Regions from separate parts of the Streptomyces sp. NBC_00370 genome, predicted to be linked through region 2. Evidence: predicted binding sites of a transcription regulator. Region 2 holds the regulator's gene; the other holds the start of a gene.

The links. The regulator HrcA, encoded in region 2, represses chaperone genes, less so after heat shock. The targets are predictions, from matches to a motif close to TTNGCACTCNGNNNNNCNGAGTGCNAA.
Region 1: a site for HrcA is predicted at 2,383-2,409, ahead of groES (co-chaperone GroES). Genes of this name have one in related genera too.

Annotation. Positions count from the first base shown of each region.
Region 1 covers NZ_CP107968.1:5,264,745-5,269,835, reverse strand. The annotation lists gene OHS57_RS23535 (hydroxyacid dehydrogenase) at 1-110, shown strand, start outside; gene groL (chaperonin GroEL) at 209-1,831, opposite strand; gene groES (co-chaperone GroES) at 1,929-2,237, opposite strand; gene OHS57_RS23520 (DUF6234 family protein) at 2,487-2,954, shown strand; gene OHS57_RS23515 (polysaccharide deacetylase family protein) at 2,982-4,076, opposite strand; gene OHS57_RS23510 (THUMP-like domain-containing protein) at 4,167-5,091, shown strand, end outside.
Region 2 covers NZ_CP107968.1:2,780,930-2,786,020, reverse strand. The annotation lists gene OHS57_RS12290 (DUF3097 domain-containing protein) at 1-100, opposite strand, end outside; gene OHS57_RS12285 (macrolide family glycosyltransferase) at 117-1,292, opposite strand; gene hrcA (heat-inducible transcriptional repressor HrcA) at 1,713-2,729, shown strand; gene dnaJ (molecular chaperone DnaJ) at 2,730-3,866, shown strand; gene OHS57_RS12270 (nitronate monooxygenase) at 4,304-5,091, shown strand, end outside.

The DNA of each region.
Region 1 (5,091 bases), 2.5 Mb from region 2:
ACGAGATCCACCGTATGGCGGACCAGGCGCTCGACGAGATCGAGCGCTACACGAAGGGCCTGCCCTTCGCCGATCCCGTACTCCCGGCGGCGCTGCACCTCTCCGCGTAGCCCGCGGCGCCGGACGGCGTACGCACCGAGGCCCGGTGCCCCCGCGAGGGGACACCGGGCCTCGGTGTACTGAACAGACTGAGCAGCGACGCGCTACGTCAGTGGCTGTGCCCGTGGCCGCCGGCCGCCTCGGGCTCCTCCTCCGCCGGCTTCTCGACGACCAGGGTCTCGGTCGTGAGCAGCAGGGCGGCGATGGAAGCGGCGTTCTCCAGCGCGGAGCGGGTGACCTTGACCGGGTCGATGACGCCGGCCTTCACCAGGTCGACGTACTCGCCGGTCGCGGCGTTGAAGCCGTGGCCCTTGTCGAGCTCGGAGACCTTCGCGGTGATGACGTAGCCCTCCAGGCCCGCGTTCTCCGCGATCCAGCGCAGCGGCTCGACGACGGCGCGGCGGACGACGGCGACACCGGTGGCCTCGTCGCCCTCCTTGCCGAGGTTGCCTTCGAGCACCTTGGCGGCGTGCACCAGGGCGGAGCCACCACCGGAGACGATGCCCTCCTCGACCGCGGCGCGGGTCGCGGAGATGGCGTCCTCCAGACGGTGCTTCTTCTCCTTGAGCTCCACCTCGGTGGCGGCACCCACGGAGATCACGCACACGCCGCCGGCCAGCTTCGCGAGGCGCTCCTGGAGCTTCTCGCGGTCCCAGTCGGAGTCCGTGGACTCGATCTCGGCCTTGATCTGGTTGACGCGGCCGACGACCTCGGTGCTGTCGCCACCACCGTCGACGATCGTCGTGTCGTCCTTGGTGATCGTGACGCGGCGGGCGGAGCCCAGCACGTCGAGACCGGCCTGGTCGAGCTTGAGGCCGACCTCCTCGGCGATGACGGTCGCACCGGTGAGGGTGGCGATGTCGCCGAGCATGGCCTTGCGGCGGTCACCGAAGCCGGGGGCCTTCACCGCGACGGCGTTGAAGGTGCCACGGATCTTGTTGACGACGAGGGTGGAGAGCGCCTCGCCCTCGACATCCTCGGCGATGATCAGCAGCGGCTTGGAGCCACCCGCCTGGATGACCTTCTCCAGCAGCGGCAGCATGTCCTGGATGGAGGAGATCTTGCCCTGGTTGATCAGGATGTACGGGTCGTCGAGGACGGCCTCCATACGCTCCTGGTCGGTCACCATGTACGGCGACAGGTAACCCTTGTCGAAGGCCATGCCCTCGGTGAAGTCCAGCTCAAGGCCGAAGGTGTTGGACTCCTCGACGGTGATGACACCGTCCTTGCCGACCTTGTCCATCGCCTCGGCGATGAGGTCACCGACCTGCTGGTCCTGCGCGGAGAGCGCGGCCACGGCGGCGATGTCGGACTTGTCGTCGATCGGGCGCGCGGTCGCCAGCAGCTCCTGCGAGACGGCGGCGACGGCTGCGTCGATGCCCTTCTTCAGGGCGGCGGGGGAAGCACCGGCGGCGACGTTGCGCAGGCCCTCGCGGACCAGCGCCTGGGCCAGCACGGTCGCGGTGGTGGTGCCGTCACCCGCGATGTCGTTGGTCTTGGTCGCCACCTCCTTCACCAGCTGCGCGCCCAGGTTCTCGTACGGGTCGTCGAGCTCGACCTCGCGGGCGATCGTGACACCGTCGTTGGTGATGGTCGGGGCGCCGAACTTCTTGTCGATGACGACGTTGCGGCCCTTGGGGCCGATCGTCACCTTCACCGTGTCGGCAAGCTTGTTGACGCCGCGCTCGAGGGCGCGACGGGCGTCCTCGTCGAACTTCAGGATCTTCGCCATTAGAGCTTCTGTGTCCTCTCAAATGAACTGCGCCCCCGTCCGCCCGGCAATCGCAGGGGGGCCGAGGGCGCAGATCAAAAGCAAACGAACTGGTGAATTACTTCTCGATGATCGCGAGAACGTCGCGAGCCGAGAGGACGAGGTACTCCTCGCCGCTGTACTTCACCTCGGTGCCGCCGTACTTGCTGTAAAGAACGACGTCGCCGACGGAAACGTCGAGCGGAAGCCGCTCGCCGTTCTCGAAACGGCCCGGACCGACTGCCAGGACGACGCCCTCCTGGGGCTTCTCCTTCGCAGTGTCCGGGATGACCAGGCCAGAGGCCGTGGTCTGCTCGGCGTCGAGCGGCTGGACCACAATGCGGTCCTCGAGCGGCTTGATGGCAACCTTGGTGCTGGCGGTCGTCACGATCCGACCTCCCCCTTCGGAGATCTCACGGGGTTAACTGTCTGGGGTGGCGACAGCTGGGATCCGTCGTCGCGGGAGCCGGACCTGCTTGTCGCGCTTTGGCACTCTCCAGTGGGGAGTGCCAGACCTGAGACTATGACCGCGGTTAGCACTCGGTCAAGCGGAGTGCCAGCGGGCGGGCGCGTGGCGGATCCGCGCGGATCACGAAACCGCTGGCCGGAGGCGGCCGTTCCGTACGAAAGTACGAGCGTGACAAACCCTCTCGACCCGGTGTCCTCCGCTGACGCGGCGCCCTCCGCCGATGCGGCACCCTCCGCCGACGCGGCGCGGCCGACGCGTGGCGCCGACGCGTTCCTGGCCTTCGTCGTCCTGGTCGCCGACGCCATGCTCCTGGGGATCGGCACGCTGCTGCTGATCTTCGCCCAGCTCGACGTGGGCCCCCGCGACCTGCCGCCGCGCACGGTGCCGGAGATGGACTGGGCGCCGCTGCTCTCGTACGGCGTCCCGGTGCTGCTGATCGCGCTGTCGGTCTGGTGGTTCGTACGGAGCAGGCACCCGATCACCGTCTGCGTACAGGTCCTGGTGGTGCTGGTGGTCGGCGGGGCGATGCTGGCGGTGACGGCACGGGCCTACCAGCACGCGCACCCGCCGCCGCGGCCCCCGCAGCGCCACTACGTGCCGTGCTACAGCGGCAGCGGCGACTGCCCGGGCGGCTGAGCGCGGCAGCCCCCGTGGCGGCCGGGGTCAGACGTAGTCCTCCAGCTTGGCCACGGCGAAGCCGCTGTCGGTGATCCGCTTCAGCAGCGACCTGATCAGGTCCGGCATCGACGCCTTCCAGTCGGAACGGCCCCTGAAGTGGGTAAGGATGATGTCGCCGGGGTCCAGGTGCTGGTCGGCGTCCCGCCAGTCCATGTGGTCGGGGAACGCCTCGGTCTCCCACAGCGGTACGGCGGTCACTCCGCACGCCTTGGCGATACGCAGCGTGTCGGCGTTGTAGTTGCCGAACGGCGGCCGGAAGAGCGTCGGCCGCTTCCCGTAGTGCTTGGCGAGCTTGTCCTGCTGGTCGCAGATCTCGTGCCGCTGCTGGGCCGGGGTGAGCTTGGGAAGGTAAAGGTGGTGCAGGGTGTGGTTGTTCAGCGAGACGCCGAGGTTCTGCGCCTTCTTGAAGTAGCCGTAGTCGTCGCTGATCAGGTAGTCGCTGAGGAACGCGCTGTACGGAATGCGCAGCTCGGACATCATCCGCAGCAGCTCGGGGTCCTTCTCGGCGCCGTCGTCCATGGTCAGGAAGACGACCTTGTCCTTGACGGGGACGGTCGTGAACACCGGTGGCAGTCCCGCGTCGCCGCCCCTGACCTCGAAGCCCTTGCGGGTGGTGATCTTCGGCTTGACCGCGGGCGGCGGGGGCGCGAGCAGGGGCACCTTGCGCAGCCCCCACTTCTTGGCCAGGGCGACCCGGGCGAGCTGGCCGCGCTTGAGCAGGTCCGCCTGTGCGGCCACGGCCCCGGCCGGTCCGCCCAGCGCCTGCGCGGCCTGCGCCGCCTGCGGCCCGGCGGCGGGCTTGGCGGGTACGGGACGCAGGGCCGGCTTCGATGCGGGAGCGGCGGGCGGGAAGGTGATCGGGCGGACATCGAGCGGCAGGGGCATCGGCCGGGACGTGGGGCCGCCCCCGGCGCCGTCCGCCCCTGCGGCGCAGCCGGAGCCGATCGCGGCGACCAGCAGCACCGCGAGTGCCGTACGGGTACGCCGGACGCCCCGGAGCCGGGCCCGCGCCTGCGCCCTCAGCCGCGCTGTTGCCGCCCCTTTGGTCACCGCATCTTCCTTTTGTCTTACTAGTTGCATGGCCCCGCATCCTGTCAGCGCTGCGGGCCGCCGCCCGGCAGACACCTCCGCCCGAAGCGCGCGGTCCCCCGGCTGGCCCACAATGGCCGGGTGACCGACCGCACGCCCGCCCCGCACCCGTCGCCCACCCCGCACCCCGCGCCCGCCCCGTCGCCCGCCTCCGCCGGCCTGGCGCCGCTGCTGTCGGCCGAGGGCCAGGCGCTCCTCGCCGAACTGCGCGACCACGACCCCGCGACGGAACTCGCCCTCGCCACCCGGCTGCGCCGTGACCACCCGGCCGAACTGGTCTCGGCGGCGCTGGCGCAGGCGCGGCTGCGCCAGCGCGCGGTGGCGAAGTTCGGCGCCGAGGACGCGTACCGGATGTTCTTCACGCCCAACGGCGTCGAACAGGCCACCCGCACCGTGGTCGCCGCCCACCGGGCCGCCCGCTTCCGCCGCACCGGCGCGCGCCGGATCACCGACCTGTGCTGCGGGATCGGCGGGGACGCACTCGCCCTGGCCCGCGCGGGGTTCGCCGTGACGGCCGTCGATCTGGACGGTCCGACGTGCGAGATCGCGGCGGCCAACCTCCGTACGCTGGCGCCCGCCGCGCCCCCGGCGACCGTGCTCAACGCCGACGTCCTGACCCACGACCTGTCGGACGCCGAGGCCGTCTTCGTCGACCCGGCCCGGCGCGGCGGCCGGGGCAGGATCTTCGACCCCGAGGCGTACGCGCCGCCGCTGTCCTGGGCGATCGAAGCGGTACGCCGGGTCGGCACGGGAGCCGTCAAGATCGCCCCCGGCATCCCGCACGAACTCGTCCCCGACGACTTCGAGGCGGAGTGGATCTCGGCGGGCGGCGACGTGAAGGAGGCGGTGCTCTGGCACGCGCCGGACGCTTCGTCCGACATCACCCCCGGCACCCGCCGCGCCACCCTGCTCCCCACCGGCGCGACCCTCACCACCCGCGGCCTCCCCAACCCCCCGGTCCGCCCACTCGGCCGCTACCTCTACGAACCGGACGGCGCCGTCATCC
Region 2 (5,091 bases):
TCGACACCTCCTCGACCACCAGATCCGGTTCGGCGGGGACCTCCGGCGCGGGCGTGGGCTTCTTCCACGGCGGCGTCAGATCGGGACTGTAGCTGCGCATCCGCCGACGATAGCGGTCAGTCGAGCAACTTCTCGATGAGGTCCGCCGCTCGCGTCGTACCGCCCTCCGCCCGCGCCCAGGACCGCAGCTCGGCCGCGCGCCCGAGAGTCGCGGGCGCCGAGGCGAACCCGGTCAGGGCGGCGCGCAGCCGCTCAGGCGTCGCGTCCGCCGTGTCGATCCGCACCGCGACCCCCAGCTCCACCAGCCGGTCCGCGTTGGTGAACTGGTCGACCGCCTGCGGTACGGCGATCATCGGCGTCCCCGTGAACAGCCCCTCGCTGCTGCCGCCCATCCCCGCGTGCGTCACGAACGCGTCGGCCTGCTCCAGGATCGCCAGCTGCGGCACCCACGGACGCACCTCGACATTGCCCGGGACCGGACCCAGCGCACCGGGATCGGTCCGCCGGCCGATCTGGAGCACCACGTGCCAGCCCGGCAGATCCCCGTACGCGGCCAGGCACGCGCGGTAGAAGTCCGGCCGGCCCGTGTACGCCGACCCCAGCGAGATCAGCAGCACCTTCTCGGCGCCTGCGGGCCGCACCCACTCCTCCTGCCCGGCGCGCGGCCCGAAGCAGGACCCGACGAACGTCACCGTCTCCTCGTCGACGTCGTCGGCGAACGGCTGCATGGCCCGGGGGATCAGCGCCAGCGTGTTCGGCGGCCGGCCGCCGAACACATCGGGGTCGGTGGTCGTCGCCCCCGACTCCGCCAGCCACGTACCGAACTTCGCCCGGTACGCGTCGGCGCCCGGCAGCTGCCACAGCTGCGTCGCCACGTCACGCTCGTAGCCCCGCCAGGCCACGTACGTCGGCGAGAGCTGCATGAACGGCCGGCCCTGCGTCTCGGCGATGACCCGCGCGGGATACCCGCCGATGTCGTACAGGTACAGGTCGGCGGGGTCGCTGTCGTACGCGGCGCGCAGCGCGGACAGCGCCTGGATGCCGTTGTCCAGGAAGATCGTCATCGCCGCGATCGGATCGTCCGGCCACTTGTTGTCGGCCGGCAAAAGCGAGTCGTACGGGACGAGTTCCGCGCCCACGCCGGTGACCAGCTCCTCGGCCGACGGGTCGTTGGCGTACGACACCCGGTGGCCGCGGGCCACCAGCTCCCGGAAGATCTCCAGGCTGGGCAGGATGTGGCTGACGGCGGGGACGCCGATCATCGCGACATGGCGACGGGGCACGCGTGACATGGCAGATCACTCATTTCAGGTCTACGGGCCGCGGCAGAACCGCGGAAGGAGAACACGACGGAGACCGGGCCGGCGAAGAGACGCCACACCCGCATACGGGACCGGGCGCGCGGGGAGGCTTGTCCCCGGGCGGCGGGTTCTTCGGACGTCTGTCGTGTCAGCCGTAGAGCTGCTTGTGCATCATGCCGACGACCTTAATGCCGGTCCCGGCGCTGAAGAAACCCCGCCCGGGACATATCGCGGGGCATAACCGGGGCAAGATCCGGGACAGAACGGGCGGCACGGGCGGCGTGTGCGGCTGCCTTGCTACGGCCGTACCGAACGGCCGTACACTGGCTCGGGGAATGTTGGCACTCCCCTGCAACGAGTGCCAAGCGAGGACCGACGGGGTACGACGGACGAGAGCTGGAGGTGTGCGCGATGCTCAGTGAACGCAGACTTGAGGTGCTGCGCGCCATCGTCCAGGACTATGTGGGCACGGAGGAGCCGGTCGGCTCCAAGGCCCTCACCGAGCGGCATCAGCTCGGGGTCTCGCCGGCCACGGTCCGCAACGACATGGCGGTGCTGGAGGACGAGGGCTTCATCGCCCAGCCGCACACCAGCGCCGGCCGGATCCCCACGGACAAGGGCTACCGGCTCTTCGTGGACAAGCTGGCGGGCGTCAAACCCCTGTCGGCGCCGGAGCGCCGCGCCATTCAGAACTTCCTGGACAGCGCCGTCGACCTCGACGACGTGGTGGGCCGTACGGTCCGGCTGCTCGCGCAGCTGACCCGGCAGGTCGCCGTCGTCCAGTACCCCTCGCTGACCCGCTCGACGGTGCGTCACGTGGAGCTGCTGTCGCTCGCCGCGGCCCGGCTGATGCTCGTGCTGATCACGGACACCGGACGGGTCGAGCAGCGCATGATCGACTGCCCGGCGCCGTTCGGCGAGACCTCGCTGGCCGATCTGCGGGCCCGGCTCAACAGCCGGATCGTGGGGCGCAGGTTCGCCGACGTGCCGCAGCTCGTGCAGGACATGCCGGACTCCTTCGAGCTGGAGGACCGCGGGACCGTCTCCACGGTGCTCGCGACCCTCCTCGAAACCCTGGTCGAGGAGACCGAGGAGCGGCTGATGATCGGCGGCACCGCCAATCTCACCCGCTTCGGACACGATTTTCCGCTGACCATCCGGCCGGTGCTGGAGGCGCTCGAAGAGCAGGTGGTGCTCCTCAAGCTGCTGGGTGAGGCGGAACATCCGGGCATGACCGTACGGATCGGGCACGAGAACGCCCATGAGGGCCTCAGCTCCACGTCCGTCGTCGCGGTCGGCTACGGTTCGGGCGACGAGGCAGTCGCCAAACTCGGCGTGGTCGGACCGACCCGCATGGACTACCCCGGAACGATGGGAGCGGTACGCGCAGTGGCACGTTACGTCGGACAGATCCTGGCGGAGTCGTAAGTGGCCACGGACTATTACGCCGTTCTCGGCGTGCGCCGCGACGCATCGCAGGACGAGATCAAGAAGGCATTCCGGCGGCTCGCACGCGAGCTGCATCCGGATGTGAATCCCGATCCCAAGACGCAAGAGCGCTTCAAGGAGATCAACGCCGCGTACGAGGTGTTGTCGGACCCGCAGAAGAAGCAGGTCTACGACCTCGGCGGCGACCCGCTGTCGGCGGGTGGCGGCGGTGGCGCCGGCGGCTTCGGCGCGGGCGGCTTCGGCAACTTCTCCGACATCATGGACGCGTTCTTCGGTACGGCGTCGCAGCGCGGCCCCCGGTCGCGTACGCGCCGTGGCCAGGACGCGATGATCCGGCTGGAGATCGACCTCAACGAGTCGGCCTTCGGCACGACGAAGGACATCCAGGTCGACACGGCCGTCGTCTGCACCACGTGCAACGGCGAGGGCGCAGCGCCCGGCACCTCGGCGCAGACCTGCGACATGTGCCGCGGCCGCGGCGAGGTCTCGCAGGTCACCCGGTCCTTCCTGGGCCAGGTCATGACGTCGCGGCCGTGCCCGCAGTGCCAGGGCTTCGGCACGGTCGTACCGACCCCGTGCCCCGAGTGCGCGGGCGACGGGCGCATCCGCTCCCGCCGTACGCTCACGGTCAAGATCCCGGCCGGCGTCGACAACGGCACCCGTATCCAGCTCGCCGGTGAGGGCGAGGTCGGCCCCGGCGGCGGCCCCGCAGGCGATCTGTACGTGGAGATCCACGAGCTGCCGCACGCGGTGTTCCAGCGGCGCGGCGACGATCTGCACTGCACGGTCACCATCCCGATGACAGCGGCTTCCCTGGGCACGAAGTGCCCGCTGGAGACGCTGGACGGGGTCGAGGAGATCGACGTACGCCCGGGCACCCAGTCGGGCCAGTCGATCCCGCTGCACGGCAGGGGCATCACGCACCTGCGCGGCGGCGGCCGTGGCGACCTGATCGTCCACGTCGAGGTCATGACCCCGTCGAAACTGGACCCCGAGCAGGAGAGGCTGCTCAGGGAGCTCGCGGTTCTCCGGGGTGAGGAGCGGCCGACAGGCCAGTTTCAACCGGGGCAACAGGGGCTTTTCTCGCGGCTGAAGGACGCGTTTAACGGCCGGTAGGCCGCGGGTCGCCGTCCGGCGGGGGTTGCGGTTCTTGGCTGGGCCGCGTTCGTCTGGTGCCGGGTTCCGGGTCCTGCGGAGGGGGGTGTCCGGACTGCTTGTCGCATGAGCTCCTTCGCTTTACGTCCGGACACCCCCCTCCTCCGGCCCCGGCCCCCTCCCGCCGGTGGTCGGGCACGCCCGTGTGCCGGCGGCTGGGGTGAAGGGGGTCGTGCAGGGGTGGTGTCCGGAGCGTAGAGCGTGATTTGTGGCGCATCTCGGCGGTGGCTCCGCGTCAGGCGAGTACGCGCCGTAAATCATGCAGCGCAGGACACGACCCCGGAACGGCCCCCGGCGGCGACCGAAACCAAGACCGCCAACCGAACCGCGCCGGACGGCGAACCCGCAACCAACCGACCCGCAACGCCGCCCAAAGGGCGGCATGGCACCATGCCTCCATGTCCTCCGCGCTGACCGATCTCTGCCGGTATCCGATCGTGCAGGCCCCCATGGCGGGCGGTGCGTCGTGCCCGCAGTTGGCTGCGGCCGTTTCCGACGCCGGGGGCCTCGGATTCCTCGCCGCCGGGTACAAGACCGCGGACGGCATGTACGAAGAGATCAAGCAGCTGCGCGGGCTGACCGGCCGGCCCTTCGGCGTCAATCTGTTCATGCCGCAGCCGCACCACGAGGACGGCGCCGCCGTGGAGGTCTACCGCAACCAGCTCGCCGGTGAGGCCGCCTGGTACGAGACCCCGCTGGGCGACCCCGAGTCCGGCAGGGACGACGGCTACGAGGCCAAACTGGCGATACTGCTCGACGACCCGGTGCCGGCCGTCTCGTTCACCTTCGGCTGCCCCACCCGCGCCGCGCTCGCCGCGCTCGGCCGCGCCGGGGTGTTCACCGTCGTCACCGTCACCACCCCCGACGAGGCGCGGGCCGCGCAGTGGGCGGGTGCCGACGCCGTCTGTGTGCAGGGCATCGAGGCCGGCGGACACCAGGGCACGCATCGCGACGACCCCGCGACCGACGGCGCCGGCATCGGGCTGCTCTCGCTGGTCGCCCAGGTCAGGGAGACCGTACAGCTGCCGATCATCGCGACCGGCGGCCTGATGCGCGGCGGCCAGATCGCCGCCGTGCTCGCCGCGGGCGCCGACGCGGGACAGCTCGGCACCGCGTTCCTGGTCTGCCCGGAATCCGGTGCGAACCTGCTGCACAAACAGGCCATGACCAACCCCGTCTTCGCCAG